Regions from separate parts of the Streptomyces sp. NPDC045431 genome, predicted to be linked through region 1. Evidence: riboswitches for the same ligand, from Rfam matches in the RefSeq annotation. Region 1 holds a riboswitch; each other region holds the start of a gene.
The links. Region 1 has a riboswitch for cyclic di-AMP ahead of AB0A69_RS11000 (transglycosylase family protein). Riboswitches for the same ligand answer to the same signal wherever they lie in the genome.
Positions count from the first base shown of each region.

Region 1 (7,769 bases):
TTCATCTTGCCCATGACGATCATCGCGACGCCCTTGTGCAGGCCGAGACCGGCGACCGCACCCTTGTTGGCGTGGCTGTACTCCTTCTGCGGGAAGCCCCGCATGCCGGAGATCACGTTGTCGCCGAGGACCCGGGCCTGGCGCAGCGCGTGCTGGGCGTTCGGCGGGCACCAGGCGTTCTCGTTGCCCGCCTTGCGGCCGACGAGGTCCGGGACCTGGGCGTTGTCGCCCGCGGCCCAGATGTAGTCGGTGCCCTTGACCTGGAGGGTGACGTCGGTGTCGACGTGGCCGCGCGGGCCCAGGGGCAGGCCGTAGCGGGAGAGGACCGGGTTCGGCTTCACACCGGCGGTCCAGACGATGGTGTTGGAGTCGACCTCCAGGCCGTTCTTCAGCACCACGTGGCCGTCGACGCAGGAGTCCATGGAGGTGTTGAGGTAGATCTCCACCCCACGGCTCTCCAGGTGCTCCTTGCCGTACTGGCCGAGCTTCGGGCCGACCTCGGGGAGGATCTTGTCGGCGGCGTCCACCAGGATGAAGCGCATGTCCTCGCGCTTCACGTTCTTGTAGTACTTCGCGGCGTCGCGCGCCAGGTCCTCGACCTCGCCGATGGTCTCCGCGCCGGCGAAGCCGCCGCCCACGAAGACGAAGGTCAGCGCCTTGCGGCGGACCTCCTCGTCGGTCGTCGAGTCGGCCTTGTCGAGCTGCTCGAGGACGTGGTTGCGCAGGCCGATGGCCTCCTCGATGCCCTTCATGCCGATGCCCTGCTCGGCGAGGCCGGGGATCGGGAAGGTGCGGGAGACCGCGCCGAGCGCGATGACCAGGTAGTCGAACGGCAGCTCGTACGCCTCGCCGACGAGCGGCGAGACCGTGGCGACCTTGCGGTCCTGGTCGATGCTGGTGACCCGGCCGGTGAGTACCTCGGCCTTGGGCAGCACGCGTCGCAGCGGGACGACGACGTGCCGCGGCGAGATGCTGCCGGCGGCGGCTTCGGGCAGGAAGGGCTGGTAGGTCATGTACGACCGGGGGTCGACGACCGTGACGGTCGCCTCGCCATAGCGCATCTTCTTGAGAATGCGCCGAGCTGCGTACAGGCCTACGTACCCACCGCCTACTACGAGGATCCTGGGACGCTCCGTGGTGCTCATGCCATCGAGTATCCACCCGCTGGAGGGGGGTCGCTCGTGCGCCCCTTCACAAGCTTCCGGGGGACCTCTGCTACACTCCGCCGCCCACGTGACCGAGGTCATGGCGCCGCAGGGGAACCGCGGTGTAACGGAAGACGTTGTTCACCCCCGTTGAACTGGGACAGAGAGCACCTTGCAACGGTGGACCGCACCGGAGTTCACGCCTGCGAAACATAGGTGAGGTGCCCCTCGCGGGGGCGGGAAAGGGCCCCGAAGGGGCCCTTGGAGGCCCCGAAACGCCTCCAGGACACCCCTCAGGGCCCTTTTCCTTGTGAAGAACTTCACGAACTTTCCCGACGGGCCGTCCGGCGACCCTTCCGGCCGGCCGTCCGGCGGTCCCGCGTCAGACCAGCGAGAGGGCGATTCCGTCCAGAATGTCGTGTTCGGAGACCACGACCTCCCGCGCCCCGATCCGATCCATCACGGCCAGCAGCACCAGCGCCCCGGCGGCGATGACGTCCACCCGGCCCGGGTGCATCACCGGGATCGCGGACCGCTCGTCGTGGGTGGAGGCGACCAGCCGCCCGGTGACCTCCGCGACCCGCTCGTAGGCGATGCGCGAGCCGTGGATCGCGGCCGAGTCGTACTCCTTCAGACCGAGCGCGATCGCCGCCACCGTGGTGACCGATCCGGCCAGCCCGACCAGCGTCCCCGCCTCGCGCAGCGGAACGGTCTCCTCCGCGAGGTCGAGGGCCGCCTCGACGTCCGCCCGGATCGCCGCGACCTCCGCCTCCGAGGGCGGGTCGCTGCGGACGTGACGCTCGGTCAGCCGTACGCAGCCGATGTCGACGGAGCGGGCCGCGCGCGCGTGCTCGGTGCCGACGACGAACTCGGTGGAGCCGCCGCCGATGTCCACCACCAGGTACTCCTCCCCGGTGCCGGGCAGTTCCTTGGTGGCCCCGGTGAAGGAGAACTCCGCCTCCTGGTCGCCGGTGACGACCTCGGGCTCCACGCCCAGGATCTCCCGCACGCCCCGGACGAAGTCGTCCCGGTTCTCGGCGTCGCGCGAGGCCGAGGTGGCCACGAAACGCAGCCTCTCGGCGCCGTACTCCTTGATGACGCCGGCGTACTCGCGGCACGCGGCGAAGGTCCGCTCCAGCGCCTCGGGGGCGAGCCGGCCGGTCCGGTCGACGCCCTGGCCGAGGCGGACGATCGTCATCCGCCGGTCCAGGTCGGTGACCTGACCGGTGGTCGGGTCGACATCGGCGACGAGCAGGCGGATGGAGTTCGTACCGCAGTCGATGGCGGCGACCCGGGTCGTCACTGCGCGTCCTCCCGGTGGGCGCCGACGCACGGGCCCTTGGCCCACCACTCCGGCAGCATCGCCAGCGCCTCGTCGCCCAGCGGGTTCACGCCGGGGCCGGCCACCAGCGAGTGCGCGACGAGCACGTGCAGGCACTTCACGCGGTCCGGCATGCCGCCCGCGCTCGGGAAGCCCTCCAGGACCTCGATGGCGTCCCGGCGCGCGATGTAGTCCTCGTGCGCGGCCCGGTAGGCGGCCGCCAGCTCCGGGTCGGACTGCAGCCGGTCGGTCATCTCCTTCATGACGCCGTTCGCCTCCAGCGTGCCGATCGCGGAGTTCGCGCGCGGGCAGGTGAGGTAGTACGTCGTCGGGAACGGCGTGCCGTCCGGCAGCCGGGGCGCGGTCTCCACCACGTCGGGGTTGCCGCACGGGCAGCGGTGCGCGATGGCGCGCAGGCCGCGCGGCGGGCGGCCGAGCTGTTCCTCGAACGCCGCGACGTCCGCCTCGGTGGGCTCGGTGCGTTCGGTCTGCGGAGGGGGCGTTTCCATGCCTGCCTTGGGTTCTACTTGCGGTCGGTGCGAGCGGCGCGGTCCGTGCCGTCGGTGCGGTCGGCGGAGTCCACGCCGTCCCAGAGGTTGGAGTACCAGGCGCGGTCGGCCGCGCCCTGGTCGGTGCGGCGCTGGCGCACCGCGTCGGGGTCGATGACCGTGTAACCGGTCTCCCCGGGGCGTACGTAGTGCAGGTGTGCGCGGGCGAGGCGCCTGATGTAGGCGTCGTCCTGGAGCCGCGCCTTCTCGTCGCGCAGCCGCTCGACGCGCTCGGCCGCCTCGTCCGCCAGCCGCTCCTGCTCGGCGATCTCGCTCTGCTGGGAGACCCACTGGCGCATCGGGTACGCCAGGGCCACCACCATCGAGCAGACCACGAGCGCGAGGAAGGCCGCGCGGCCGGTGAGCCGGGAGCGGCGGTCCTGACGGCGCGTCTGGGAGCGGTACACGCGGGCGGCGGTCTGCTCCGTGAGCAGCCGCAGCCTGGTCGCGGTGGAGAACCGGTCCCGGGCCATCCTCGCTCCTCCCCTGCACCCCGTTACGTACGTACGTCCCCGGACACGGTACGGGACCGTGGCCGGGGACGTACGTAACCGGGCTACTGAGGGCCTATCGGCCTTACTCGCCCGAGAAGCGGAAGCGCGGGAAGGCGCTGCGGCCGGCGTACACCGCCGCGTCGTCGAGGATCTCCTCGATGCGCAGCAGCTGGTTGTACTTGGCGACGCGCTCGGAGCGGGCCGGGGCGCCGGTCTTGATCTGGCCGCAGTTGGTGGCGACGGCCAGGTCGGCGATGGTGACGTCCTCGGTCTCGCCGGAGCGGTGGGACATCATGCACTTGAAGCCGTTGCGCTGGGCCAGCTCGACGGCGTCGAGGGTCTCGGTCAGCGAGCCGATCTGGTTGACCTTGACGAGCAGCGCGTTGGCCGCGCCCTCCTCGATGCCGCGGGCCAGGCGCTCGGGGTTGGTGACGAACAGGTCGTCGCCGACCAGCTGCACCTTGGCGCCCAGCTTCTCGGTGATGGTCTTCCAGCCGTCCCAGTCGTCCTCGAACAGCGGGTCCTCGATGGAGACCAGCGGGTACGCCTCGACGAGCTCGGCGTAGTAGTCGGTCATCTCGGCGGCCGAGCGGGACTTGCCCTCGAACGCGTACGCGCCGTCCTTGTAGAACTCGGACGCGGCGACGTCGAGCGCCAGCGCGATGTCCTTGCCCGGGGTGTAGCCGGCCTGCTTGATGGCCTCGAGGATGAGGTCGAGGGCGGCGCGGTTGGAGTCGAGGTTCGGGGCGAAGCCGCCCTCGTCGCCCAGGCCCGTGGAGAGGCCCTTGTCCTTCAGGACCTTCTTCAGGGTGTGGTAGACCTCGGCACCCCAGCGCAGGGCCTCGGAGAAGGACTCCGCGCCGATGGGCGCGATCATGAACTCCTGGATGTCCACGTTGGAGTCGGCGTGCGAGCCGCCGTTCAGGATGTTCATCATCGGAACGGGCAGCAGGTGCGCGTTCGGGCCGCCGAGGTAGCGGAAGAGCGGCAGGTCGGACGCCTCGGAGGCGGCGTGCGCGACGGCGAGGGAGACGCCGAGGATGGCGTTGGCGCCGAGCGAGGACTTGTCCGGCGTGGCGTCCAGGTCGAACATCGCCTGGTCGATCAGCCGCTGCTCCGTGGCGTCGTAGCCGACGAGCTCCGGGCCGATCTGCTCGATGACGGCGAGGACGGCCTTCTCGACACCCTTGCCGAGGTAGCGGTCCTTGTCCCCGTCGCGGAGCTCGAGGGCCTCGAACGCACCGGTGGAGGCACCGGACGGAACGGCAGCACGGCCGGTGCTGCCGTCGTCGAGGCCGACCTCGACCTCGACCGTGGGGTTGCCTCGGGAGTCCAGGATTTCCCGGGCTACGACGACGTCGATGGACGGCACGAGCATCTCCTTCTGGGATGTGACGCGAATTGTGACGCGAGCGGTGCAGGGTGCAGGGTCTCTTTGGCCTTGCGCCGTGCGACAAGAGCCTAACCGGCCGGGGGGCCGGGGCCAGCCGACGCCCGCCTCGTGGGACGAAAAACGACCCGAGGGCCCCGATTCCGGGGCAAAACCCCGCAAGGTTTACCTGCGGGTAACCGCAAAGGCCCCGGCCCGCCGCGTGAGCGGCGGGCCGGGGCCTTCCGGGGTCAGCTCAGGTGGAGCTGCTGGCCCGGGTAGATGAGGTCGGCGTCGTCGACGATGTCCTTGTTCAGCTCGAACAGCTTCTCCCAGCCGCCCGCGACCTTCTTCTCGGCGGCGATGGTGCTGAGCGTGTCACCGGCCTGGACCTTGTACTCGCCGTCGCCCTTCTCGACCTTCTTGCCGGTCGGGGTGGTGACGGTCTTCGACGCGGCCTTCGGCGCGGACTCGGCGGCCTTCGGCGCCTTGGGGGCGGCCTTGGGCGCGGTGCGCTGCTCGCTGCGGGTGGTGGGCTGCTCGGCCGTGCGCTCGGCGGCGCCGCCGTTGTACGCGGCGTTGGACAGGCCCACGCCGCACACCGGCCACGCGCCCTTGCCCTGGCCGGCCAGGACCTTCTCGGCGATCTCGATCTGCTGGGCCTTGCTGGCCTGGTCGGCGGTGGAGGCGTACGCGGTGCCGCCGTACGCGGCCCAGGTGGAGGCCGAGAACTGCAGGCCGCCGTAGTAGCCGTTGCCGGTGTTGATGGACCAGTTGCCGCCGGACTCGCACTGGGCGACCTTGTCCCACTCGGCGGAGGTGGCGGCCGAGGCGGAGGTGGCGCCCATCAGCGGGGCGGCCACGGCGACGCCGGTGATGCCGGCGAACGCGGCGAAACGGACCGCCTTGGACGGGCGACGGTGCTTGGCCTTGCCGGAAACCTTGCTGGAAAACAGCATGGAGCATCTCCTCACCGACGCCTACGAGGTGAGCTGTCGGGTTAGGGCTGATGAGCTGCCCCGCCGCGCGACTCGCGCGGCCTCACCCCAAGCCGGCTCACGGACCGTCATTCGACGGCCGGGGGCCGGCACCTACCTTGGGTCCCCCGCTCCTGCCTTCGGCGCATGACGCGACGACTGTTCCCTCGCGTCCGGCGGCAGGATTCGGCGTACCGGTCGGAGGGGCCCGCGGTGGCGAGCGATAAAGACCGTAAACACAGAGCCCGGCGAAGTTCAAAGACGGACATCCGGGTCAATCCGCCCCTACTGCCTTGCGCTTGACGGACGTTTGCGCAGGTGAGGGGCGGAACGGACACATCGTGCGTTCGTGAGGCACCAGTTGGCGCAAAGAGACTCATGTCTCACTGGCGCAGAACCGGACATAGGGGCACCAATAGCCCCGGTCAACTAGGGCTTCTCGGGCGCCAGATCGAGGCTCTGGCCGGGGAGGATGAGGTCCGGATCCTCGCCCACGGTCTGGCGGTTGGCGTCGTAGAGGGCGGTCCAGCCGCCTTCGAGATCCTGCTCCGCGGCGATGGCGGAGAGGCTGTCGCCGGGGCGGACGGTGTACGCGCCCGGCTGGGCGTCCGCCAGGTCGCGTGCCGCGCCGTCACCCCGCGACGTGTGGCCGTCCGTTTCGCGCCCGTTGACCGAATTGTCGGCGCCGGTGGTGGTGTCACCTTCCGGTGCGGCCGGGTCCGTGGCCGCCGGGTCCGTCGCCGCGGGGGGCTCCGCGGGGTCGGGCGCGCCGCGGTGCTTTCCGGTGCCGGGGCCGGCCGGGGCGGTCGCCTCCGGTGCGGCGTCCGGCGTGGCCTGCTCGGCGGGCCTGGCGGGCTCGGCGGGCTCCGTCGGCAGGAGGCTCTCGACCGGGTCGGCCGGAGCCACGGGCTCCGTGGGCTCCACCGGCTGCGTGGCGTCGGCCCCGGCCGGGGCGGGCGTCTCGGGAGCGGCGTCCGGCGTGGCCTCGGGCGTCGCGGCGTCGGTGGACACGTCGGGCTTGGCGCCCTTCGCCGGCGTGGCGGCGGTGCCACCCAGGCCGACGATGGGGGCGCAGGTCTCCCAGGTCTTCACGCCCGTCGCGGCGTAGACCTGCTCCGCCACGGCTATCTGCTGGGCGCGGCTGGCGAGGTCGGGGCGCAGGGCGTACTGCTTGCCGCCGTACGCGTCCCACGTCTCCTGCGACAGCTGGAGTCCGCCATAGAAGCCGTTGCCCATGTCGGCGCTCCACGCGCCGCCGGACTCGCACTCGGCGACCCGGTCCCACGTGTGGGCGTCGACGGCCGACGCGGAGCCGGCGCCGAGCAGCGGAAGGGCGATGGCGGATCCGGTCACCCCTGCCGCGACAACGATGGCGGGGGCCTGACGGGGTCGACGGTGCCTGCCGTTCCCGGAGCGCATGCGGTGTGCCTTTCGCGTGACTGCTGAGGTGACGGTGAACGTAGCGGCATTCGAACGCTAGTCACAAGTCGATGCAGCGGAGATTACGCGAAGATCACATTACTGACGGATCGTCACATCCGAGGGCTCCGCAAAGGGGGTGAACTCGACCGGGAGCGTGCGCAGTCCCCGCATAATGAGCCCCCCACGCCACCGCAAATCGGCAGGATCCACCGCGAGCCGGAGGTCCGGCAGCCGGGTCAGCAGTGTCGCCAGCGCGGTCTGCCCTTCGAGGCGGGCGAGCGGCGCGCCGAGGCAGTAGTGGATGCCGTGCCCGTACCCGAGGTGCTGGTTGTCGCGCCGCGCCAGGTCCAGGGTGTCGGGCTCCGCGAACCGCTCCGGGTCCCGGTCTGCGGCCGCGAGCACCACCAGCACCGGGTCCCCCGCCGCGATGCGCTCCCCGCCGATGGTCAGCGGCTCGGTCGCGAACCGCCACGTGGCGAGCTCCACGGGCCCG
Region 1 is NZ_JBEZAQ010000003.1:534,110-541,878, reverse strand. It holds gene AB0A69_RS11025 (NAD(P)/FAD-dependent oxidoreductase) at 1-1,145, opposite strand, end outside; gene AB0A69_RS11020 (Ppx/GppA phosphatase family protein) at 1,528-2,448, opposite strand; gene AB0A69_RS11015 (DUF501 domain-containing protein) at 2,445-2,975, opposite strand; gene AB0A69_RS11010 (septum formation initiator family protein) at 2,990-3,487, opposite strand; gene eno (phosphopyruvate hydratase) at 3,591-4,886, opposite strand; gene AB0A69_RS11000 (transglycosylase family protein) at 5,129-5,836, opposite strand; cyclic di-AMP (ydaO/yuaA leader) riboswitch at 5,840-6,010, opposite strand; gene AB0A69_RS10995 (transglycosylase family protein) at 6,284-7,207, opposite strand; gene AB0A69_RS10990 (cytochrome P450) at 7,373-7,769, opposite strand, start outside.

Region 2 (7,769 bases), on a different contig from region 1:
TTGCGGTGCTTGCCGTGACCGCCGTCATCGCCGTGCTTCGAAGGTTCTGGGTGAGCTGCCACGAGGGCGGGTCACTTCCCTTCCCTGTCGCGTGTGGGTGGGGTGGCCGGCCGCCGCCCGGGAGTCGGAAGACGGCGGTGGGAGAACCGGCCACCTGGGGGAGGACGCTAAACCCGCCGGTCACGGTGGTGAGGGGGAGTGACCGCAATTGCCCGCAGGTGAGAGTTCGGGAACGGCTTCCGTTGGCGGCGACGCGCCTGGAATCTCTCATTCCGTATCAGCTGTGACCGAGGCGACGAATGAGGCAACCCTGACCGGCGACCGGTGCTATGGCCCCGGTTAGGCTCCGGCCCATGGACGTACTCATCAATGTCTTCGTCGCGCTGCACATCATCGGTATCGGCGCCCTGCTGGGCGGCTTCCTGTCCCAGATGAAGGCGATGGGCGCGGGTACGGCGCGCTTCAGCCCCGGCATGCTGCACGGCGCGCTGACCATGCTGGTGACGGGTGTGGCCCTGGTCGGGCTCAACCAGGCCGACGACCAGACCGTGAACAACATCAAGATCGGCGTGAAGCTGGCGATCCTGGTCGTCATTCTCGGTCTGGTCTACGTCAAGCGGGACGAGGAGACGGTCGACAAGGCGCTGTTCGGCGCCGTGGGCGGCCTCACCGTCGCCAACATCTTCATCGCGACGCTCTGGACCTGATGTGACCTGAGCGGCCCGCTTCCCACGGGCGGGCCGCCCCCCTCAGGCGGGCCCCTCAGGCGGGGCGCACGCAGCCGTACAGCGGCATGGAGTGGACCGCGTCCTCGCGGACGTTCATCCCGGGGCGCGGGGCGTGGATCATCACGCCGTCGCCCTGGTAGACGCCGACGTGGCTGATGTCGTCGTAGAAGAACACCAGGTCGCCGGGGCGCAGCTCGTCCATGGAGACGCGCGTGCCGACGCGGGCCTGCTCCCAGGTGGTCCGCGGCAGGTCGACGCCCGCCGCCTTCCAGGCCGCCTGGGTCAGGCCGGAGCAGTCGTACGAGCTCGGGCCGGCCGCGCCCCAGACGTACGGCTTGCCGAGCTGGGCGCGGGCGAAGGCCAGCACCTTGTCCGCTTCGGCCGCGGTGCGGTCGGGCCCGTGACCGGTTCCGTTCTCGGTCCCGCGGGCTTCCGGCCCGTACGCCGGGGCCTCCGCCCGCGTCCCGGTCGGCGTCCCGGTCGGCGTCTCGCTCAGCGTCTCCGTCCGCGTCTCCTCCCGCGCCAGCAGGGCGTGCGCCTCCGCGAGCTTGCGCTGCACCGTCCGCTTGCCGGCGCGCAGCGCCTCGGGGGTCTTCGCGGGCTCGGCCCGCGGGGCCGGGATCTCCGCCTTCCACGCCTCGGCGGCCTCGACGGCATCGTTGTCGGGCCTCGCGGTCGGCTCCGCCTCGATGTGCGGGACGTACGGGCTGGGCGGGGCGGGCTCGACGGGCTGGGCCGGCCGCACGGGCTGGGCCGGCGGGGCGGGCCGCACGGGCTGGGCGTACCGCTGCGCCTGCGTACCCGTGCCTCCGGCCTGCCGGTAGAGGTCGTCGATCTTCCTCTGCACCTCCTCCACCGTCGGCCGGCCCGGCGCGGCCTCGGCCGACTGGGCGGACAGCAGGGTCGTGACCGAGGCGATGGCGGCCGTCGTGACCCCGACGGCGGGGGAATTCGTACCGAACGTGCCAAACGAACCGAACGTGCGGGTGGTGCTGCTGCGCGGCTTGCGATGCGACGCCAAGGCCGGCATCTCCTTCCGTAGACCGCCTACCGGGTCAACCGGCGGGTTCGGGCGAACGGAAGGTGCCCTACGGCCTGCGGAAGCGGCCGATTCACCCCATGGTGCATGGTGGGTCCCCGGTTCCAACTCCCGTGCGGGGAGAGTGGATTCGGCGTGGGCGGTCCGATCGGCGTGGTTCGCCGATGAGGGAACGGTCCGCTTGTGCGGCACGCTAGCCAACGTGTGGTGGTGCTGTGAAGGATGATGTTCGATATGCCGGATACATTTTCGTGACCTTTACGCGGTGCTTATGTGTCATCGCGCTCTGCGACGAAGTCTGTTCGGCCCCGACTGTCAGTGGGGCGGCCTAGACTCGATAGGCGATGAGCAGCCTCTTTGACGACAGCTTCCTGGCGGACCTGCGGAACCACACCTCCGAGGAACCGCCGCCGCCCCCCGAGGACGCCGAGGGCCACGCCCCGGCCCCGGAGGAGGTCCCGCACGACCTCTTCGGGGACCGCTTCGACGTGCCCCCGGCCCGGGACGCGTACCACCGCGACGGTGCGCCGCGCACCGTCGTGGACCCCGCCGCGCTGCTGGAGGGGCTGAACGACCAGCAGCGCGCCGCCGTCGTCCACACCGGCTCGCCGCTGCTCATCGTGGCCGGTGCGGGCTCCGGCAAGACCCGGGTGCTCACCCACCGCATCGCCCACCTGCTGGCCACCCGGCACGTCCACCCGGGCCAGATACTGGCGATCACCTTCACCAACAAGGCCGCCGGCGAGATGAAGGAGCGCGTCGAGCAGCTCGTCGGCCCGCGCGCCAACGCCATGTGGGTGATGACCTTCCACAGTGCGTGCGTCCGCATCCTGCGCCGAGAGTCGAAGAGGCTCGGCTTCACGTCGTCCTTCTCGATCTACGACGCCGCCGACTCCAAGCGGCTCATGGCGCTGGTCTGCCGCGACCTGGACCTCGACCCGAAGAAGTTCCCGCCGAAGTCCTTCAGCGCCAAGATCTCCAACCTCAAGAACGAGCTGATCGACGAGGAGACCTTCGCCGACCAGGCCGCCGACGGTTTCGAGAAGACGCTCGCCGAGGCGTACCGGATGTACCAGGCGCGGCTGCGCGAGGCCAACGCCCTGGACTTCGACGACATCATCATGACGACGGTCCACCTGCTCCAGGCGTTCCCGGACGTCGCCGAGCACTACCGCCGCCGCTTCCGCCACGTCCTCGTCGACGAGTACCAGGACACCAACCACGCCCAGTACACGCTCGTACGCGAACTGGTGGGGACGGGTTACGACGACCTCGCCCCGGCCGAGTTGTGCGTCGTCGGTGACGCCGACCAGTCGATCTACGCCTTCCGCGGCGCCACCATCCGCAACATCCTCCAGTTCGAGGAGGACTACCCGGACGCGACGACGATCCTGCTGGAGCAGAACTACCGCTCCACCCAGACCATCCTCTCCGCGGCCAACGCCGTGATCGAGCGCAATGAGAGCCGCCGCCCCAAGAACCTGTGGACGAACGCCGGCCCCGGCTCGCGCATCACCGGGTACGTCGCGGACACCGAGCACGACGAGGCGCAGTTCGTCGCCGACGAGATCGACCGGCTGACGGACGCGGGCGAGGCGAAGGCCGGCGACGTCGCGATCTTCTACCGGACGAACGCCCAGTCCCGCGTCTTCGAGGAGATCTTCATCCGCGTCGGCCTGCCGTACAAGGTCGTCGGCGGCGTCCGCTTCTACGAGCGCAAGGAGGTCCGGGACGTCCTGGCGTATCTGCGCGTGCTGGCGAACCCGGAGGACAGCGTCCCGCTGCGCCGCATCCTCAACGTGCCCAAGCGGGGCATCGGCGACCGCGCCGAGGCGATGATCGAGGCGCTGGCCCTCCGCGAGAAGATCACCTTCCCGCAGGCGCTGCGCCGCGTCGACGAGGCGTACGGCATGGCGGCGCGCTCCGCGAACGCCGTGAAGCGCTTCAACACGCTCCTCGACGAGCTGCGCACCATCGCCGAATCCGGCGCCGGTCCGGCCGTGGTCCTGGAGGCGGTCCTGGAGCGCACCGGGTACCTCGCCGAACTGCAGGCCTCCACCGACCCGCAGGACGAGACCCGCATCGAGAACCTCCAGGAGCTCGCCGCCGTGGCCCTGGAGTTCGAGCAGGAGCGCGGCGAGAACCCCGGCACGCTCGCCGAGTTCCTGGAGCAGGTGGCGCTCGTCGCCGACTCCGACCAGATCCCGGACGAGGACGAGGAGGGCTCCGGCGTCATCACGCTGATGACGCTGCACACCGCCAAGGGCCTGGAGTTCCCGGTGGTGTTCCTGACGGGCATGGAGGACGGCGTCTTCCCGCACATGCGCGCCCTCGGCCAGACCAAGGAGCTGGAGGAGGAGCGGCGCCTCGCGTACGTCGGCATCACGCGCGCCCGCGAACGGCTCTACCTCACGCGGTCGTCGATGCGCAGCGCCTGGGGCCAGCCCTCGTACAACCCGCCCTCGCGGTTCCTGGAGGAGATCCCGGCCCAGCACCTGGAGTGGAAGCGCACGGGCGCGATGGCCAAGCCGTCGTCCGGCGGCCCGGCCTCCGGGATCACCGCGTCGCTGTCGTCCTCGCGCTCCCGCTCCGGCCCGTCGGGCTTCGCCACGCGGCGTACGACCGACAAGCCGGTGATCGCGCTGGCGGTCGGGGACCGGGTGACGCACGACCAGTTCGGGCTCGGGACCGTGATGGCGGTGACGGGCGCGGGCGCCGACGCGCAGGCGACGATCGACTTCGGGGACGAGAAGCCGAAGCGGCTGCTGCTGCGGTACGCGCCGGTCGAGAAGCTGTAAGCGCTACGCGGTCGGGTCGAGGCCGTGGCTGCGCAGCCACGGCAGCGGGTCGATCGCGGAGCCGCCGCCGGGCCGTACCTCGAAGTGCAGGTGCGGTCCGGTGGAGTTGCCGGAGTTGCCGGAGTACGCGATGACGTCACCGGCCTTGACCTCGCCGGACCGGATCTTGGTGCTGCTGAGGTGGCAGTACCAGGTCTCGGTGCCGTCCTTGGCGGTCACGATGGCCATGTTCCCGTAGGCGCTGTTCCACTGGGTGCGCACGGTGCCGTCGGTGGCGGCCATCACGGGCGTGCCGTACTGCACGGGGAAGTCGATCCCGGTGTGCAGGGACATCCAGTTGACGCCGGCCTGTCCGTAGTACGCGCTGAGCTGGTGCAGCTTGACGGGGAGCGCGAACTTGGGGCGCAGCGCCTCGCGGCGCGCGGCCTCCTCCTCGCGCTTCTTGCGCTCGGCCTCCTGGCGGGCCTTGAGGTCGATGCGCTCCTGGGTGCGGCTGGCGCGGTCGCCGAAGTCGCGGGCGTCGGCGCTGAGCGCGGCGAGCTGGGTGTCCAGGGCGCTGTTGGCGGCGGCGACGGTCTTGACGGAGGACGGGTCCTCGGCGGTCACCGGCTTGGCCTCGGCCTTCTCCTCGCCGCCGGTGAGGCCGCTGACGGAGGCCGCCGCGATCCCGGCGACACCCATGACGCACGCGGAGGGCACGGCCACGGTCAGAAGCGCGGAACGTTTCGCGGGGGTACGCCGCCGGCCACGGCTGCCGCCTCCGCCGGAGCGGCGGGCGGGGCGGGGGACGACGGCCGCGGCCACGGGCTCGGCTTCGGCCTCGGGCGCCGCCTCGGGCGTCGCCTCGGGCTCCGGATCCGACTCCTCGTGCTCCTGGCCCTGCTCGTGCTCCGGCTCAGGGGCTTCGGCGTGCGGGGCCTCCGCATGGAGGGCCTCCGCCGAGGCGTAGTCGTACTGCTCCGGCACGAACGTCTCGGTGGGCGCGGAGTGCCAGGCGGTGGCGTCGTAGGCGCCGGTGTCGTACTGCGTCTGGTTGTTCCAGGCGCCGGCGTCCCACTGGCCGGTGTACTCGGAGTACTCGACGTAACCGGTGGTGGCGCCGTCCCACTGCGTGGTGTCGTACTGGCCGCTGTGCCCGGCGTCGTAGCCGGTCTGATGGCCGGCGGTGTCGTAACTCGCCTGGTAGCCGCCGTCGTAGGACCCGGGGAGGGCGCCGAAGAGCGGGTCGGTCGCGAAGGCGCCGGTGTCGTAGGTCCCGGTCTCGTACGTGCCCGTGGTGTAACTGCCAGTGCTGTAGCTGCCCGTGGTGTAGGCGTCGTCTCCGACGTACCCGGCGTGGGGGTGCTGGTCGTTCACCAACTTCTCTCTCGCCTCGGCAGCAGGACCAGGTCTGGGCGCGGCCCCCGGGATGGGGAACCCCAGAGGGGAAAGCAGTGGGCGCGACTGTACCCGGCGGTACGCGCAAGCGACAATCTTCCGAGAGTTTTGGGCCCGGGGGAAACGGGCATTCAGCCGCCTTTCGGCGGAGTGCACACAGAGCCTTGGCCGTACGTTCGAAATCCGTTCGACAGTTGTGGCGTTGCCTTCACGCCACCGACATGGAATCCACCGCTCCGGCGGTCGGCTCCTCCGACTCCAGCACCCGGCGGACCGCGGCGGCGACCGCCGGGTGGACCGGGAGCGCCAGGTGGCCGACCCCGGTGACCCGGACGTTCTCCGCGATCAGGTCCGGGTGGCGCAGGCACGCCGTCTCGGCGGGGACCATCGCCTGGTCGAGATCGCTCCAGAAGCTCACGAACCGCGTACGGCACTGGGGTGCGGGCTCGCTCAACTCCCGCAGCACGGACGAACCGGGACGCATCTGGCGGACGAGCGGGTGGGCACCGGCCAGCGGGGCGAAGGTGGTGCCCGCGTGCGGTGTGCCGAGCGTGACCAGCGTGCGTACGCGCCGGTCGCCGCCGAGCCGCTGCACGTAGTAGCGGGCGATCAGACCGCCGAGGCTGTGCCCGACGACGTCCACCTCGGGGTGGCCGGTGCGGGAGCAGAGGTCCTCGACATGGCGGCCGAGCAGCGCGGCGGCGGTCCGCAGATCGCAGGTGAGAGGGGAGTAGTTGAGCGACTCCAGGTGCTGAGGCGGTCGGCCGGAGCGGACGAGGGAGCGGCGCAGCAGCACGAAGACGGAACGGTTGTCGATGAACCCGTGCAGCAGCACGACGGGCGGCCGCCCGCCGACGGCCGTGACGGGAACGCGGCGGCGGCGTTCCGGGGCGACACCGGTGGGGTAGAGCAGCAGGTGGCAGGCGAGGATGGCCAGCTCCAGGGTTGTGGCCTTGAACAGCGCGATGACCCTCATGGCCGACCTCGCCCTCCCGCACCGGCACACGAGGCACCGCGCCACGCCGCGCACGTGAGGTTTTCCCTCGCGAGCATGTCCCACGTGTGATTTCCCCCTCGGTATTCACCGTGAAACGGCCGCTTGCGGGATGCTGTAGATAACGTTCGTTCACCTCCCCGGGATACAGCTACGGGGGACGCATGTGGAGGCAGTGATGGGTGTGACCGGTCCGATCCGCGTGGTGGTGGCCAAGCCGGGTCTCGACGGCCACGATCGCGGGGCCAAGGTGATCGCGCGGGCCCTGCGTGACGCCGGTATGGAGGTCATCTACACCGGCCTGCACCAGACGCCGGAGCAGATCGTGGACACCGCGATCCAGGAGGACGCGGACGCGATCGGCCTCTCGATCCTCTCGGGCGCGCACAACACGCTGTTCGCGAAGGTGCTGGAGCTGCTGAAGGAGCGGGACGCGGAGGACATCAAGGTCTTCGGGGGCGGGATCATTCCGGAGGCGGACATCCCGCCGCTGAAGGAGAAGGGCGTCGCGGAGATCTTCACGCCGGGCGCGACGACGGCGTCGATCGTCGACTGGGTCAACGCGAACGTCCGCGTCGCCGCGTAGCGGCACGGCCCCTGCGGGGTGCGGCCCGGAGGTCTTTCCCCCACCCCTCCCCCTACGCCCTGCGGGAGTGGGGGGACCCCCACTCCCCGTAACCGGGGGCTGCGCCCCCAGCCCCCGGCCGGGGCCACTCCGCGGCAGCTTCGCGCCGCGGAGGTTTCGGTGTTGGAGTGCGGCGGGTTGGCGCGGTGGCGCGGGCGCTCCGGGTGCATGGGACAGACAGCCACGTGGGGCCACGGAACGGGCCCTT
Region 2 is NZ_JBEZAQ010000006.1:131,820-139,588, reverse strand. It holds gene AB0A69_RS16075 (NlpC/P60 family protein) at 1-62, opposite strand, end outside; gene AB0A69_RS16070 (hypothetical protein) at 354-707, shown strand; gene AB0A69_RS16065 (NlpC/P60 family protein) at 763-1,758, opposite strand; cyclic di-AMP (ydaO/yuaA leader) riboswitch at 1,757-1,913, opposite strand; gene pcrA (DNA helicase PcrA) at 2,112-4,565, shown strand; gene AB0A69_RS16055 (M23 family metallopeptidase) at 4,569-5,921, opposite strand; gene AB0A69_RS16050 (alpha/beta fold hydrolase) at 6,151-6,918, opposite strand; gene AB0A69_RS16045 (cobalamin B12-binding domain-containing protein) at 7,115-7,522, shown strand.
Region 2: another riboswitch for cyclic di-AMP. It lies ahead of AB0A69_RS16065 (NlpC/P60 family protein); the one in region 1 lies ahead of AB0A69_RS11000 (transglycosylase family protein).

Region 3 (7,769 bases), on a different contig from region 1:
CGAACGAAAGCCTACAAAGCCATATCGCCTTGCGATCTAAGGGAAGTTGACGCTTCCTACCACTGGAGCATCTGTTAGCCTGCCCGCTCCTGGATGTTCATCCACTCCCTTAGGTGTCCTTCGTGTACAGCACTCCCTTCTCCCCCCGAGAGGCCAGAGCGGCGCGAGCCCGGATGGGCCTGACGACCTCACAGGTGGCCCAGTCCATGGCGGCGTGCGGTGTTCCCGTCCACCCGGACCTGATCGCCGCCTGGGAACAGGGCTCCCATCTCCCCTCGGAAACCCACCTCTTCGCCCTCGCCGACGTGCTGTGGTGCCCCGCCACCGCGCTCATGGGGATCGAGCCGCGCACGCTGGCGGAACACCGGCTGGCCCGGCAGCTGAGCGTGGAGCGGCTGGCGGACCGGATCGGCATGGACCCCGCCGCGTACCGGGCGGCGGAGGCGGCGCACCGCTGGGACGGCGACATCCGGCAGACCAGGGCTCTGGTGGAGGCCCTGGGGCTGTCCCTGCGCAGGCTGGTGAGCATCATGGGCCGCGACGAGGAGCTGGCCGGGCTGCTGCGTACGGCCATCGAGGGACGCTGGAAGGCGTACGTGACGCCCGTCGCGGAGATCGTCGTCGTCGACGAGACCTCGGTGGGCGACGCCCTGCGCACGATGCACACGGAGTTCGCGGGGTTCGCCGAGCGGTACATGGGCCACCTGATGGCCCGCAACGACGACTCCCGGCTGAAGGAGGTCGCCGCGGAGCGCTCGGCGTTCCTGCACCGGCTCGTGGACCACTTCTGGGAGCTGATCGGCGAGGTGGGCGACGAGCCGCCGCCGCGCGGCTTCTGAGGCGCAGGAGGCGCAGGAGGCGCAGGAGGCGCAGGAGGCGCAGGAGGCGCAGGAGGCGCAGGAGGCGCAGGACGGCCGACGGCCCCCGGATGTCCGGGGGCCGTCGGTCGTCCTGCCGCGCTGCGCTGTCGCGCCGTCGCGAGAAGGGCTCAGCGCCACGCGCCGGCGCCGGGGGCCGACTGGGCGGCGGGGTGGGTGGGCCCGGCGGGCGGGGTCTCGTCCTCGTAGTCCTCCCAGTCGATCTCCATCGCCTTGCGCCGCGTGAACGCGTTGAAGAACAGGTTCAGCACGAGGGCGGTGAGACCACCCAGCGTAATGCCGCTGTCCAGCACCGCCCGTACGTCGTCCGGCATGCGCTCGAAGAACGGCTTGACCGTCGTGGGCAGCATCGCCGCGCCGAGGCTCACCGCCAGGATGATGGCGTTGCGCTCCTCGCGCAGGTCCACCTTGGCGAGGATCTGGATGCCGACCGCCGCGACCATGCCGAACATCGAGATCGCCGCGCCGCCGAGCACGGGGTGCGGGATCGCGGCGACCAGGCTGCCGGCCTTCGGCAGGAGCCCCAGCAGGATCATGAAGACACCGGCGGCCACCACCACGAAGCGGCTCACCACCTTGGACATGCGGACGAGTCCGATGTTCTCCGCGAATGCCACATAAGGGAAAGAGTTGAATATTCCGCCCAGCATCGTGGAGACGCCGTCGGCCCGCAGCGCGCGCGTGACGGTGTCGCTGTCGACCTTCTTCCGGGAGATCTCGCCGATGGCGTACACGTCGCCGGTCGTCTCCACCATCGTGATCAGCATGACGACGACCATGGCGATGATGGGCAGCAGCTCGAACTGCGGCATGCCGTAGTGGAAGGGCGTGGTGACGCCGAACCAGTCGGCGTCCGCCACCGCGTCGAAGTGTGCGTCCCCCAGGAGCCAGGCGACGGCCGTCCCCACGACGAGCCCGATGAGCACGGCGAGGCTGCCGAGGAACGGCTTGCCGAGCCGGACCACGACCAGGATCAGGAGCAGGGTGCCGAGCGCGTAGGCGAGGTTCTTCCCGGAGCCGTACGCGGGGTCGCCGATGAGGTGGGAGCCGCCGGCGGCGTTCTGGAGGCCCACCGGGATCAGCGTGATGCCGATGATGGTGAGGATCGTGCCGATGACGACGGGCGGGAAGTACTTCACCAGCCGGCCGACGAACGGCGCGAAGAGGAACGTGGCGATGCCGGCCGTGATGACCGCGCCGTAGACGACCAGCAGACCGGCGGTACCACCGCCCGCGCCTATGCCGATCGCGACCATGGGGGAGACGGCGGTGAAGGTCACGCCCTGCACCAGGGGCAGGCGCGCACCGATCCGCCAGACCCCGAGCGCCTGGATGATCGTGGCGATGCCACAGGTGAGCAGGTCCGCGTTGACCAGGTGGACCAGCTGCTCGTCGGAGAGCCCGAGGGCGTTGCCGAGGAGTACGGGGACGATGACGGCCGCCGCGTAGAACGCGAGGATGTGCTGGAAGCCGTAGAGCGTGAGCTGCGGGAGGGGGAGCAGTTCGTCGACGGGATGCGTCTGCGTCCCGGAGTGCCGTCGGGAGACTCGTGCCATCTCTGCCTTGCCTTACGAGAGGTAGGTGAATGAGAGAGGAGCCGACGCCTCGGAGCCCGGAATGTGTCAGGACGAGGCCTCGCCGGCCCGTACGGAGCCGACGTCTGGCGGAGTTGCCGACACCACGTCGCCCTGCACTGAGATGTGCGTCCTGGTTGGAGGACTTTCCTTCGATCGGCATGGCGAAGCCGCCTTGCGCATGAGATCCGCAGGTGGAGCCGATCGGGGCGCTCACCTTAGTTGACGTCGGACGTTCCTCGCGAGTAACCGGCACGACACTCACCGCTCCCCCGCCCCACAAGACGCACCTTTCGCCCGAACATCTCTGGTTTCACACATGTTCGTCCGACTCGCCTCGGTTCTCCGATAAGGCGACCCCGAGGGCGATTTGCTCGCGCCGTGACATGACTCACCTCCCGTTATTCGGGGTGCACGTCCTCCGCACCGCATTTCCCCTGCTGGGACAGGGAATTGACTTTCCGGCAGAACTCCCTTCATGGCATTTCCGTAATCGCGCGTGCGCTCTTCACGACTTGTTCCGGCCCGAGGCTCTCGCTTACCGTCACCGCAATCCGGTCGGACCGCCGAATCCTGCCGCCGTCCGGAAACCGCACCCACCCACCACCGACGTACGGCAGGAGCGGGGGAACCAGGTAAGCCGCCGGTCCGTGTATACGGAACGGCTTGGGGTGAAGTCATGTGCGCACGCGGTCGCGTGCGGATACGGCCGGGCATCTCCAGCCCGAACCCGACAGCTCACCTCGCAGGCGACGGAGAGGAATCCGCCATGCCCGCACAGGGTAAGCACCGCCGCCCCAAGAACAATCCGCTCGCCCGCCGTGTCGCCGCCGCGGGCACGGGCGGCGCCGCACTCGCCCTTCCCCTCTTCGGCGCGACCGCAGCCGAGGCGGCACCGAACGCGGTGCCGAACGCGGTGCCTTCCGCGGCCGTGGAAAAGGCCCCGGCGAAACCCGCCACCTATACCGTGGTCGCGGGTGACACCCTTTCCGAGATCGCGGCGGACCGTGGCGTCAGCGGCGGCTGGAAGAAGCTGTACGAGGACAACAAGTCGGTGGTCGGCGACAACCCGTCGCTCATTCGCCCCGGCATGAAGCTCACCATCGGCGCGAAGGCCAAGGCGAAGGCCGCGCCCGCCGCGCCCGCCGCCGCCGAGCGGGCCAGCCGCTCCACCGTGCGGCCGGCGCTCGCGAAGCCCGCGACGTACGCGAACAACCTCGACGGCTGGATCAAGGAAGCGCTCGCCATCATGGCCGAGCGCGGCATTCCCGGCTCGTACGACGGGATTCACCGCAACATCATGCGCGAGTCCTCGGGCAACCCGCTGGCCATCAACAACTGGGACTCCAACGCCGCCGCGGGCACCCCGTCCAAGGGCCTGCTCCAGGTCATCGACCCGACGTTCCGGGCGTACCACGTGCCCGGCACGTCGACCGACCCGTACGACCCGGTCGCCAACATCACCGCGGCCTGCAACTACGCGGCCGACCGGTACGGGTCGATCGACAACGTCTTCGGCGCCTACTGACGGGCGCCTACTGACGGGGGACGGTCGCCCCGCCGCCGGACCGTACGGCTTCCACGACGGCGTCGTGCAGCACGCGGCTGGCCTCCTCCGACGAGCACGGCACGGGGCTGCCGCTCATCGGGAACCAGTCGGAGGCCCCGCTGTGCTGCACGGCCACCCGCGCCTCGCCGTCGACCCAGGTCGTGTGCACGTCGAGTTCACCGGTGATGACACCGACCGTGTCGGTGCTCACGCCACCGCGTCCGGCGTAGACCCGGACCGTCGTCCACGATGCCCATGTCACGTTCCCATGCTGACCCCGCTCCGCCGGTCGCGCGACCGGCGGGGCGGGGCGGTTGCGTGAAGGAGCCGTGACGCTACGGCGCGTGGTCAGCGCACGGCCACGAGGACGTGGTTGTTGCCGAACTGCCAGACGGCTCCCGCCTCCTCGAAGCCCGCTTCGCGCAGCAGGGCGAGGTGCCCGGAGAGGGTCAGGTCGTTGCCCTCGCAGCGCGGGTGCCGGTGGTGGCGGTGGGCGGAGAACAGGGCGGCCAGCTCCGGGTCCGCGGCGACCCCGGACCACCAGGTCTCCCAGTCCTCGTCCGCGACGGCCGGTTCCCGCTCGGCCCGGCGCCGCCCGATGTGCAGGGCCAGCTCGCCGACCTTGGCGGAGTCGGGACAGATGTGGTCGCAGTTGACGAGGACCCCGCCGGGGCGCAGCCGCCCGGCGAGGTCGCGGTAGACCCGGCGCAGGGTCCGTTCGCTGAGGTAGTGCAGCGCCGTCGTGGAGACGGCCGCGTCCACCGGCCCGTCCGTCCCGGCGGCGTCGAGCCAGCCGGGCTCGCCGATGACGGCCTCCACGTACCGCACGGCCGGTCCGTAGTAGGCCCGGCCGAGCTCCAGCAGGCGCGGGTCGGCGTCGACCGCCACGACCCGGGCGCGGGGCATGCGGCGGGCCAGTCGCGCGGCCAGCGAGCCGGGCCCGCTGCCCAGGTCGAGGACGAAGGGCGCCCGCCGCTCCGCCGTCACGCCCTCGACGACGTCGGCGATGACGGTGAACGCCTCCTCGCGGTCGACCGCGTAGCGCTGCTGCTGCCTCTCCCAGCGGTCCACCCATCGCGCGGCCGCCACCGTACTGACACTCATGTCCTCTCGCGCCCCTGCCTTCTCACCACACCTCTAAACGGTCATGGAAATCATTGCAGACTGGCGAGCGTGGCGAGGAGCCCGTCGATCTCCTCGGGTGCGTTGTACACGTGCAGGCTGATCCGCACCGAGCCGTCCTCCGGGTCCGTCCCCGCCTGGCAGTGGCTGTCGGAGCGCACCATGAAGCCGTGGCTGTAGAGGATGAAGCCGAGGTCCTGCGAGCCGATCCCGCGGTGCCGGAAGGTGACGATGTGTCTGCGGCGCTGCACCGTGGAGGCGGCGTCCAGGCTGGAGCGGCAGCCGAGCACCTCGTAGGCGTCCATCCGGGCCAGTCCGTCGGTCAGCCGGGCCGCCAGGGCCACGGTCCACCGTTCGATGCGGTCCGTGCCCGCCTCCTCCAGCCAGTCGAGGGCCGCCGTGAGGCTGACGACACCGGCCGTGTTCGGGGTGCCCTCCCAGCCGCCCGGCCGGAACTCCGGACCGCGCCGGCCGCGCGTCCAGATCGCGCCCGTGCCGGGCAGGGCCAGCGCCTTGTGGCCGGAGAAGACGACGAAGTCCACGTCGAGCTCGGCGACCGAGACGGGCAGGTGGCCCACGCTCTGGGCGGCGTCCAGACAGATCGGCACGTCGGGGCCGACCACCGCGCGAACGCGGTGGACGTTCATGTCGGCGCCGTAGACGTGGTGCACGTGGGTGGCCGCGACGAAGCGGGTGCGCGGGCCCACCACGCGGGCGAGCGCCTCGGGGTCGTAGTCCCCCGAGCTCGCCTGGTACGGCAGCTCCCGCAGGTGTATCCGCACGCCCTGCCGGGCGAGCAGCCGCTCCGTCTCGCGCCACGGCGCGAGGTTGGCCTGGTGGTCGGCGAACGGCACCACGATCTCGTCACCGTCGCGGAGCAGCTCCGGCAGCCAGTCGCGGGCGACGGTGCGCAGCCCCTCCGAGGCCCCGCTGGTGAAGTGCACCGCCGAGCGCTCCGGCTCCGGGTCGCCCAGGAACCGCTTGACCCGGTCCCGGGCGCCCTCGACCAGCGCGGTGGTGTGGTTGGCCCACGGGTAGGAACCGCGGCCCGCGTTCGCGTTCGAGGTGGTCAGATAGGTGTGGGCGGCGTCGAGGACGGCCCGCGGCTTCTGGGCCGTGGCCGCGCTGTCCAGGTACGCCGACTCGGGATGGGCCGCGATCTGGGGGAACTGGGCGCGCAGCGGGCGCTGCCACTCCGCCAGCTCCTTCAGGTCGCCCTCGGTGTCGTGTCCCGTCTCGTGCGCCATGTCAGTCACGCACCAGGGGCGCGCCCGCGTCACGCCACGCGATGATGCCGCCCGCGAGGCTCCGGACGTCCGGATGCCCCATGCGCGTCAGCAGCGCCGCGTACCGGGCGGACTTCTCCCCGACGGGGCAGGCGAGCAGCACGGGCCGGCTCTTGCTGAACGGCAGGCCGCCGCGGACCAGTTCGTCGAAGAGCTCGTCGACGATGTTGACGGAGCCGTCGATGTGGAGGGCTCCGTACGCGAACGGGCCGCGCAGGTCGACCACGAGGGGGTTCTCCGCCGCGATCCACTTGCGGGCGTCGACGACGTCGATGACCGTGGCCGAGCGCACCTCGCCGTCCGAGAGCGTCGCCACGGAGTTCTTCGCCGGCGGCAGGCCGAACAGCTCGGGCCGGCGCTTGCGGACGTAGCCGAGGTAGCTCTCGACACGGTCGCAGACGATGAAGACGGCCGTGCGGCGGCCCCCGGCCCCCTCCGCGTCGAGCGCCCGCAGGTGGCGCACGGCGCCGTGGTAGGCGGCACCCCCGGTGGGCCCGGCGAGGATGCCGCAGCGGCGGACCAGCGTCAGCATGCCGTCGATGGCGTCGTCCGCGCCCACCGTGTCGAGGGTGTCGTACGTCGCCGGGTCGAACAGGCCGACCTCCTGGACCTCGTCGATGGTGCGGATGCCGGGGATGAAGTCGGACTTCTCGGCGACGAGCCCCACGATCCCGACGCCCGGGGCGTGTGCCCGCAGTGCCCGGGCCACGCCCGAGGAGGAGCCGGCGGTGCCCACGCAGGCGATGAACCAGTCGGGGGCGCGGCCGTCGAGGTCGGCCACGATCTCCGGGCCGGTGCCCTGGGCGTGCGCCTCGGTGTTGCGGGTGTTGAAGTACTGGTCGGTGTGGAGGTGGGCGCTGCCGGGTGCGCCGAGCCGCTGGTGGAAGAGGGTGAGCGGGTCGTCGGTGGCGGTCGGGTCGAGGCACTCGCTCTGCCCGGGCAACTCCTCGATCTCGGCGCCCAGCAGGAGGAGCAGGTCCTTGATCTCGGGTATGCGCATCCGGTTGGTGACGCTCTTGAACCCGAGGCCGTGCATGCCCGCGATGAGGGCGAGCGCCTTGGCGGTGTTGCCGCTGGAGAGTTCGACGATCGTCTCGCCGCGCTCCCGGGCCCCGGGGAGGCCGTCGCGGACCATGTTCCAGGCGGCCCGGTCCTTGACCGAACCGAAGGGGTTCATCATCTCCAGCTTCGCGTAGAGGTCGATGCTGCGCAGTCCGTGCACGGCCGGGTCGATGCGGACCAGCGGGGTGTCGCCGATGGCGTCGGTGATGCTCTCGTACCTCATGCCTGTGGTCCCCCAGGGGGTGTGTGCGGCCAGTACTGTTCGTCGAGGCACCAGTGCCAGGAGCCGTCGTCGGCG
Region 3 is NZ_JBEZAQ010000009.1:38,156-45,924, reverse strand. It holds gene AB0A69_RS20005 (transcriptional regulator) at 123-839, shown strand; gene AB0A69_RS20000 (nucleobase:cation symporter-2 family protein) at 989-2,434, opposite strand; cyclic di-AMP (ydaO/yuaA leader) riboswitch at 3,047-3,217, shown strand; gene AB0A69_RS19995 (LysM peptidoglycan-binding domain-containing protein) at 3,222-3,980, shown strand; gene AB0A69_RS19990 (hypothetical protein) at 3,988-4,263, opposite strand; gene AB0A69_RS19985 (class I SAM-dependent methyltransferase) at 4,350-5,105, opposite strand; gene AB0A69_RS19980 (aminotransferase class V-fold PLP-dependent enzyme) at 5,156-6,370, opposite strand; gene AB0A69_RS19975 (pyridoxal-phosphate dependent enzyme) at 6,372-7,694, opposite strand; gene AB0A69_RS19970 (Y4yA family PLP-dependent enzyme) at 7,691-7,769, opposite strand, start outside.
Region 3: another riboswitch for cyclic di-AMP. It lies ahead of AB0A69_RS19995 (LysM peptidoglycan-binding domain-containing protein); the one in region 1 lies ahead of AB0A69_RS11000 (transglycosylase family protein).

Region 4 (7,769 bases), on a different contig from region 1:
CGCTGCTCCTTGGCGTCGCGGGCCATCCGCTCCAGGTCGGAGCCGACGTACGGGGCGAGGTCGGTCTTGTTGATGACGAGCAGGTCGGCGGTGGAGACGCCGGGGCCGCCCTTGCGGGGGATGTCGTCGCCGCCGGCGACGTCGATGACGAAGATCTGGGCGTCGACGAGGCCCTTGGAGAAGGTGGCGGTGAGGTTGTCGCCGCCGGACTCGACGAGGATCAGATCGAGCGGGCCGACTGTGCCCTCCAGGTCCTCGACGGCTTCGAGGTTCGCGGAGATGTCGTCGCGGATCGCGGTGTGCGGGCAGGCGCCGGTCTCCACGGCCTGGATGCGCTCGGGCGGCAGGACGGCGTTGCGCAGCAGGAACTCCGCGTCCTCGCGGGTGTAGATGTCGTTGGTGACGACCGCGAGGGACAGCTGGTCGCGCAGTTCGCGGCAGAGTGCGGCGACGGTGGCGGTCTTGCCGGAACCGACGGGGCCGCCGAGGCCGATGCGCAGGGCACGGCGGGTGCCGTCGGGGCGGTGGGCGTCGGCGCTGACGGCGGCGGGGCCGTCGTGGGTGTGGTCGAGGTGCACGGGGAGCTCCTTGTGACGAGGCGAGTTACGAGGCGAAGAGGCGTACGGGCCAGGCGGCGTGCTGTTCGGCGGTGATGTCGAGCAGCGGCGCGGAGGCGGCGGGCAGCGCGTCGATGCCCTGCCGGGCGGCGTCCGCGGCGCGGGCGGCCACCTCGTCCATGGCGGGGGCGAGGCGGGCCAGCACGGCGGTGGCGTGGAAGGGATCGAGGCTCAGCAGGCGGACGGCGGCCGTGGCGGGGCCGCTGACCGTCTCGTACGCGACGCAGTGCGCCGCGTCCTCGGGCCCGAGCCCGGCCGCCCGCGCGGCGATCCCCAGCACGACCGGCTGGTGCGCGCCGCGCGGGAACGCCCGGGCGAGCGCGTCGAGTTCGGGTCCCGGCCAGGTGGCGCGGGCGGCCCGCAGCATCTGGCGGCCGAGCTTGCGGGCGGTGGCGCGCAGCGCGGGCGAGGGGGTGCGGGCGTCGGCGGCCTCGTCGAGGGCGGCGGGGTCGAGGCCGAGGGCGGCCGCGGCGGCGAGCGCCGCGGAGGTGAGGCCCGTGGTGTGCAGGCGGCCGCGGCAGAAGGCCTCCAGGTCGCGGGCGTCGCGGAGGCGCCCCGCCTTGACGGCCGGTTCGGCGCCGCCGGAGTGGGCGTGGCCACCGGCGGGGAACCGGCCGTCGGCGAGGACGAGCAGAGCAGCGCGGGACATCGGCGGCGACCTCAGAAGAGGAAGTAACGCTGGGCCATGGGCAGTTCGGCGGCGGGCGCCGGGTCGACCGGCTCTCCGTCGATCGTCACCGTGAAGGTGTCGGCGTCGACCTCGACGCGCGGCAGGGCGTCGTTCTCCCGCATGTCGGCCTTGGTGACGCCCCGGGTGCTCTTGATCGCCGTGAACCCCTTGTGCAGTCCGAGCCGTTCGGGCAGGCCGTCGTCGAGGGCGCTGTGCGTGACGAAGTTGTACGAGCCCGCCGCCGCGGCCCGGCCCAGTGCGCCGAACATGGGGCGGGGCATGACCGGCTGGGGCGTGGGGATGGACGCGTTGGCGTCGCCCATCTGCGCGTACGCGATCTGCCCGCCCTTGATGACGGTCTGCGGCTTCACCCCGAAGAACGCCGGGTCCCAGAGCACCAGGTCGGCGAGCTTGCCGGTCTCGACGGAGCCGATCTCGTGGTCGAGGCCCTGGGCCACGGCCGGGTTGATCGTGTACTTGGCGACGTAGCGGCGTGCGCGGTGGTTGTCGGCGCGGCCGTCGCCGGGCAGGGCGCCGCGGCGGCGCTTCATCACGTGGGCGGTCTGCCAGGTCCGCAGGATCACCTCGCCGACGCGGCCCATCGCCTGGGAGTCGGAGGAGATGATCGAGATGGCGCCCATGTCGTGCAGGATGTCCTCGGCCGCGATGGTCGAGGGCCGGATGCGGGACTCGGCGAACGCCAGGTCCTCGGGGACGGCCGGGTTGAGGTGGTGGCAGACCATCAGCATGTCGAGGTGTTCGTCGAGCGTGTTGACGGTGTGCGGGCGGGTCGGGTTGGTGGAGCTGGGCAGGACGTACGGCTCCGAGACCACGGTGATGATGTCGGGGGCGTGACCGCCGCCCGCGCCCTCGGTGTGGTACGCGTGAATCGTGCGGCCCGCGATGGCGGCGAGGGTGTCGCCGACGAACCCGGCTTCGTTGAGCGTGTCGGTATGGATGGCCAGTTGGGCGCCGGTCTCGTCGCAGACGCCGAGGCAGGCGTCGATGACGGCCGGGGTCGCCCCCCAGTCCTCGTGGATCTTGAACCCGAGGGCGCCGCCGCGCAGCTGGGAGTGCATCGCCTCGCGCGACATCGTGTTGCCCTTGCCGAGCAGGCCGATGTTGACGGGGTACGTCTCCAGCGCCTCGAACATCCGGGCGAGGTGCCAGGGGCCGGGGGTGACGGTGGTGGCCTTGCTGCCCTCGGCGGGGCCGGTGCCGCCGCCGACGAGGGTGGTGATGCCGGAGGTGAGCGCCTGTTCGACGACGGTCGGCGAGATGAAGTGGATGTGCGCGTCGACGGCGCCCGCGGTGAGGATCTTGCCGTTGCCGGCGATGATCTCGGTCTCGGGGCCGATGACGAGGTCCGGGTGGACGCCGTCCATGGTGTCGGGGTTGCCGGCCTTGCCGATGCCGGTGATGCGGCCGTCGCGGATGCCGATGTCCGCCTTGACGACGCCCCAGTGGTCGAGGACGACGGCGCCGGTGATGACGGTGTCCGGGGCGCCCTCGGCGCGGGTGGTGCGGGCCTGGCCCATGGATTCGCGGATGACCTTGCCGCCGCCGAAGACCGCCTCGTCGCCGGAGCGACCGGGGCCGCCGGAGCGGTCCTCCTCGATCTCGACGAGCAGGTCGGTGTCGGCGAGGCGGATCCGGTCGCCGGTGGTGGGGCCGAAGAGGTCGGCGTACTGGGGGCGGGCGAGCTCAGCCATCGAGGGCACCTCCGGTCTGTCCGCGCAGGCCGGGGACGACACGCAGGCCGGCGAGCGGGACGAGTTCCACGTCGACGGGGATGCCGGGCTCGAAGCGCACGGCGGTGCCGGCGGCGATGTTGAGCCGCAGGCCGCGGGCGGCGGGGCGGTCGAACGCGAGGCCCGGGTTGACCTCGGCGAAGTGGTAGTGGGAGCCGACCTGCACGGGGCGGTCGGCGGCGTTGAGCACGGTGAGGCGGGTGACGGGGCGGCCTTCGTTGAGGGGCACGGGCTCGTCGGCGTAGAGGATCTCTCCGGGGATCATCGGTGGCGGGCCCCGTCAGACGATCGGCTCGTGGACGGTGACGAGCTTGGTGCCGTCCGGGAAGGTCGCCTCGACCTGGACGTCGTGGATCATCTCGGGGATGCCCTCCATGACGTCGTCCCGGCTGAGCACCTTGCGCCCGGACGCCATGAGCTCGGCGACGGTCCGGCCGTCCCTGGCCCCCTCCAGGATGTGCGCGGTGATGAGGGCGACGGCCTCGGGGTGGTTGAGCCTCACCCCGCGTGCCCTGCGCTTCTCCGCCACGTCGGCAGCGACATGGATGAGCAGGCGCTCCTGCTCGTGCGGGCTCAGTTGCACGTTTCACCTCACATGTTCCCGCCCGGCACGACCCCGGGCGGCAGCGGGACCCTATCCGGCTTCAACACTCTGTTGACCTGCGGAAACGATTGTGAGGGAGAGATATTTCAATCTCGGGCAGAAGTTTTTCCAGCAGGTTAACTACCGCTTTGCCTGGCCATGGGACACGAGCGGCCACCCGCCGGGCCCGCAGCGCGGGTCGTATACGAGGCGCGGCCGCTCGCCGGGCGGTACGGGTGCGCCCGTGCCGCCCGGCGAGCCGCGGTGCCCGCCTCAGACGGCCAGGCAGCTCGCGCCCGGGACCTCCGAGGGGAGGGCGGGCGCGGCGGGGTCGACGATGGTGGTCAGGTCGGTCGCGCTGGTGGTGACGCAGTCGAGGACGGCGGTGGGGTCCGGCACCGCCACCGCCGAGGCGGTGGTGACGGTGGATCCGAGGAGTGCGATGGTTCCGAGGACGACGGCCGCGATGCGACGCATACGGGTTCCCTCCCTGTGGCGGGGTGACGGGTTCTGACTCGCCGGTTGGCTCGAGTCGGCCCCTGGCTACCCACCCCCACACCCCGGATACGCGCCCGGTCACCCGCACGAGGACGATGAAACGATCCCGCACGCTTCCGACCCCCGGAGTGGGGTCAACCGGGCGCTCGGCGGGCGCACGGCCGCACCGCGGGAGCACTGCGCTCGACGCATGACCACGGGAGGGCGAGGCGCACACCCGGACGCTGGCGCGTGCGCCGTGCGTTCTCGATGGCGAATGTCGGGCTGCGCGGATGACGCCCCCTCAGGAGCCCGCCTGATGAGGGATTTCGGCGTAGCACGGATGGGCGCAGAAGGGCCGATGAGCCACCCTCGTTCGGCGTACGCAAACGAGGGAATTACGCACTGTACGAGTTGCGCCCATGGTGTACGCATCTGGCGGAACATCACCTTCCGCCGCTGGTCCACGGATCATCAATCGGCCGTCGCGTCGCGCCAAAACGCCTCTGTCCACTCGAATGGATCAGTCGTGAGGAGCCTCACAAACTTCCGTTTCGACTCGGAATTTCGCCCTGTCATGGGTCAAGATCCCTTCGACGACAAGCCCCCGCCACCGCGGCGGGGCGGCCCGGGCGGACGCCGAGTCCTGCCGCCGTCCGGACGACTGGTCGACAGGAGTGGATCGGCAGGAGTGGAGGACCCAAGCAGTCCGGGGCGAGCGCACCATGGCCGCCCCTTGGGGTGAAGCCGCGTCAGCGGCCGGGCAACTTCGCCAGCCCGAACCCGACAGGTCATCCTTCACAGGCGGCTGACGAAGGGTTGCGCTATGACCGCGCAGATTCATGTCCCGTCTCTGCTGTCCCGAGCCGGTGCCGTCTCGGCACTGACGCTCGCCGCCGTCGGCGGCACCATGCTGGCGCCGGGCGCCGTCCCCCAGGCCGAGGCCGCCGCCGCGACGCACGCCACGAAGGCGCTGAACGTCGCCGCGTCGAAGAAGGGCTCCCCGTACGCGTACGGGGCAGCGGGCCCGTCCCGGTTCGACTGCTCCGGCCTCACGCTCTACTCGTACAAGAAGGCCGGCAAGACGCTGCCGCGCACCGCGCAGCAGCAGTACAACAAGACCCGCCACATCTCCACGTCGCAGCGGCAGAAGGGTGACCTGGTCTTCTTCCACTCCGGTGGACGCGTCTACCACGTGGGCCTGTACGCCGGGGACAACAAGATCTGGCACTCACCGAAGTCGGGTTCGGTGGTCAAGCTCGACCGCATCTGGTCGAAGTCGGTCTACTACGGGCGCGTGCGCTGACGCGACGGCTCGTACGCCCCGTACCGCACGCCCAGGCGGTACGGGGCCGCCGCCGTACCGGGCGGGCGCTCAGCCCCGGACGGGGACGGACCAGGGCAGGGCGATCCACACCGTCTTGCCGCCCTCACCGGTCGGAGTGACCGTCAGGCGGCCACCGCGTTCGGCGGTGAGCCAGCGGATGATGACCATGCCGCGGCCGTTGTCCTGCTGCACGGCCGCGGGCAGGCGCTGCGGCCAGCGCGGGTGGCTGTCGGTGACACCGATGCGCAGCTGCTCGTCCCGTTCCAGCCGGATGTCCACCGTGAAGGTCGGTGACTGCCCGAAGGTGTGCTGGACGGCGTTGGTGGTGAGCTCGGAGACGATCAGCCGTACCGCGTCCGCCGTGTCGGACTCGGCCGGCAGGCCCCATTCGGTAAGAACGTCCGCCACGTATCTGCGGGCTGCGGAGACCGAGGCTGGATCGCTCGGCAGAGTGACGGATGCTTCCTGGTGGTCTGCCATGGCGACGCTGTCCCTTTCCCACCGGGGCCGGACTCCGACAGGGAGCGGATGTTGTGCGAGGACGGCCTCGGATTGCGCTTCGCGCCAGAGTGCCACTTATGTCGCCCCAGGTGGGGCCGATCCCCCAAGATATGCATATATCTGTCGCTCGAAGCGGTGAACCCTGCTACGCGAGAGCGGTTCCGGCGGGCAGACTGGCGGGTTGGTCCAGCGTTCCGGAGGGCGGGAGGTGGGGCTGTCGTGCGGGGCACGCGGCACGGTCCGGCGGTGCGGCGCCGCAAGCTCGGCGAGGAGTTGCGGCGGCTGCGCCTGAGAGCCGGGCTCACCAGCCGGGACGCGGCCCGGCTCGTCGGCTGGCACCAGTCGAAGGTCAGCCGGATCGAGACGGGTGCCAGCGGGGTGACGGGCGAGGACGTGTCACGGCTGCTCGACGCCTACGGCGTACGTGAACCGCGCCAGCGCGCGCTGGTGGAGGCCCTCTCCGGCGCGGCCGCGGACGGCGGCGGCACGGGGTGGTGGCACGCGTACCGGGGCGTGCTGCCGCCGCAGTACCAGGACTTCATCAGCCTGGAGTCGCAGGCGTGCGCGGCGCGCACACTCGAGACCTCGGTGGTGCCGGGCCTGCTGCAGACGGCCGACTACGCGCGGGCGGTGACACGCGCGGCGCTGGACGGGCTGCCGGTGACGGCGGTCGACTCGCTGGTGGAGGTGCGGCTCGCCCGCCAGGAGGTGCTGTTCGGCGATCCGCCGCTACGCCTGGAGGCGGTACTGGACGAGGCGGTGCTGCGGCGGCAGGTGGGCGGCCCGGGGGTGATGCGGGCGCAGCTGCGGCGGCTGCGGGAGCTGGCGGACCTGCCCCATGTGCGGCTCCAGGTGCTGCCGTTCGCGGTGGGCGGGTACGTCGGCCTCTCCGGGCCTTTCGTTATTTTCTCCTTCGCGAACATGTCTGATCTGGATGTGGTGGTTCTCGACCACTTGACGAGTAGCCTCTATCTCGAACGCACGGAAGACCTCGAGGCGTACAGCGCCGCGTTCCGCACCATGCAGGCGCACGCCCTGACGCCCGAGGAGTCGTCGGAACTCATCGCCGGGATCGGTGACGGCGCGTAGGGGTTCTCGCGCTGATCCCGCCTGATCGGCGAGAGACCCCCCAGGGAGAGGCACCCCACATGTCTGCTTACCTCGCACACCACGATGGCCCGCAGTGGCGGCGCAGCAGCCGCAGCGTGGGCATGAACAACTGCGTCGAGGCGGCCCGTCTCGACGCCGCGCGGCTGGCCGTGCGCGACTCGAAGGACACCGCCAGGCCGCCGCTGCGGTTCTCCCCGGCGGCCTGGACGTCCTTCGTCAGCTCCCTGAAGCAGGCGGGCTGACCGGCGCCGGGTCCGGCGCCGTTCGGAGGATCGTGGCCACGGCCGTCTCGATCTGAACCTCTGTCAGATCGGCGCGGGCGGTGAGCCGCAGGCGCGAGATCCCGTCGGGCACCGACGGCGGCCGGAAGCAGCCCACCGCCAGCCCCTCGGCGCGGCAGTCCGCGGCCCACCGCACGGCCTGCTCCGGCGACGGGGCGCGTACGGAGACGACGGCGGCGTCCGGCCGCACGGCGGTCAGGCCCGCCGCCGTCAGCCGCCCGTGCAAGGTGGCCGCGACCGTACGCGCCCGGCCGGCCAGGCCCGGCTCGGCGCGCAGCAGACGCAGGCTCGCGAGCGCGGCGCCCGCCGCGGCCGGGGCCAGGCCCGTGTCGAAGATGAAGGTCCGCGCGGCGTTGACCAGGTGGTCGATCACGCGCGCCGGGCCGAGGACCGCTCCACCCTGGCTGCCCAGGGACTTGGACAGCGTGAGCGTGGCGACGACGTCCGCGTCG
Region 4 is NZ_JBEZAQ010000005.1:242,316-250,084, forward strand. It holds gene ureG (urease accessory protein UreG) at 1-578, opposite strand, end outside; gene AB0A69_RS14745 (urease accessory UreF family protein) at 604-1,266, opposite strand; gene AB0A69_RS14750 (urease subunit alpha) at 1,278-2,999, opposite strand; gene AB0A69_RS14755 (urease subunit beta) at 2,992-3,303, opposite strand; gene AB0A69_RS14760 (urease subunit gamma) at 3,319-3,621, opposite strand; gene AB0A69_RS14765 (hypothetical protein) at 3,895-4,098, opposite strand; cyclic di-AMP (ydaO/yuaA leader) riboswitch at 4,739-4,920, shown strand; gene AB0A69_RS14770 (C40 family peptidase) at 4,925-5,404, shown strand; gene AB0A69_RS14775 (ATP-binding protein) at 5,474-5,905, opposite strand; gene AB0A69_RS14780 (helix-turn-helix transcriptional regulator) at 6,146-7,015, shown strand; gene AB0A69_RS14785 (DUF397 domain-containing protein) at 7,075-7,278, shown strand; gene AB0A69_RS14790 (8-amino-7-oxononanoate synthase) at 7,253-7,769, opposite strand, start outside.
Region 4: another riboswitch for cyclic di-AMP. It lies ahead of AB0A69_RS14770 (C40 family peptidase); the one in region 1 lies ahead of AB0A69_RS11000 (transglycosylase family protein).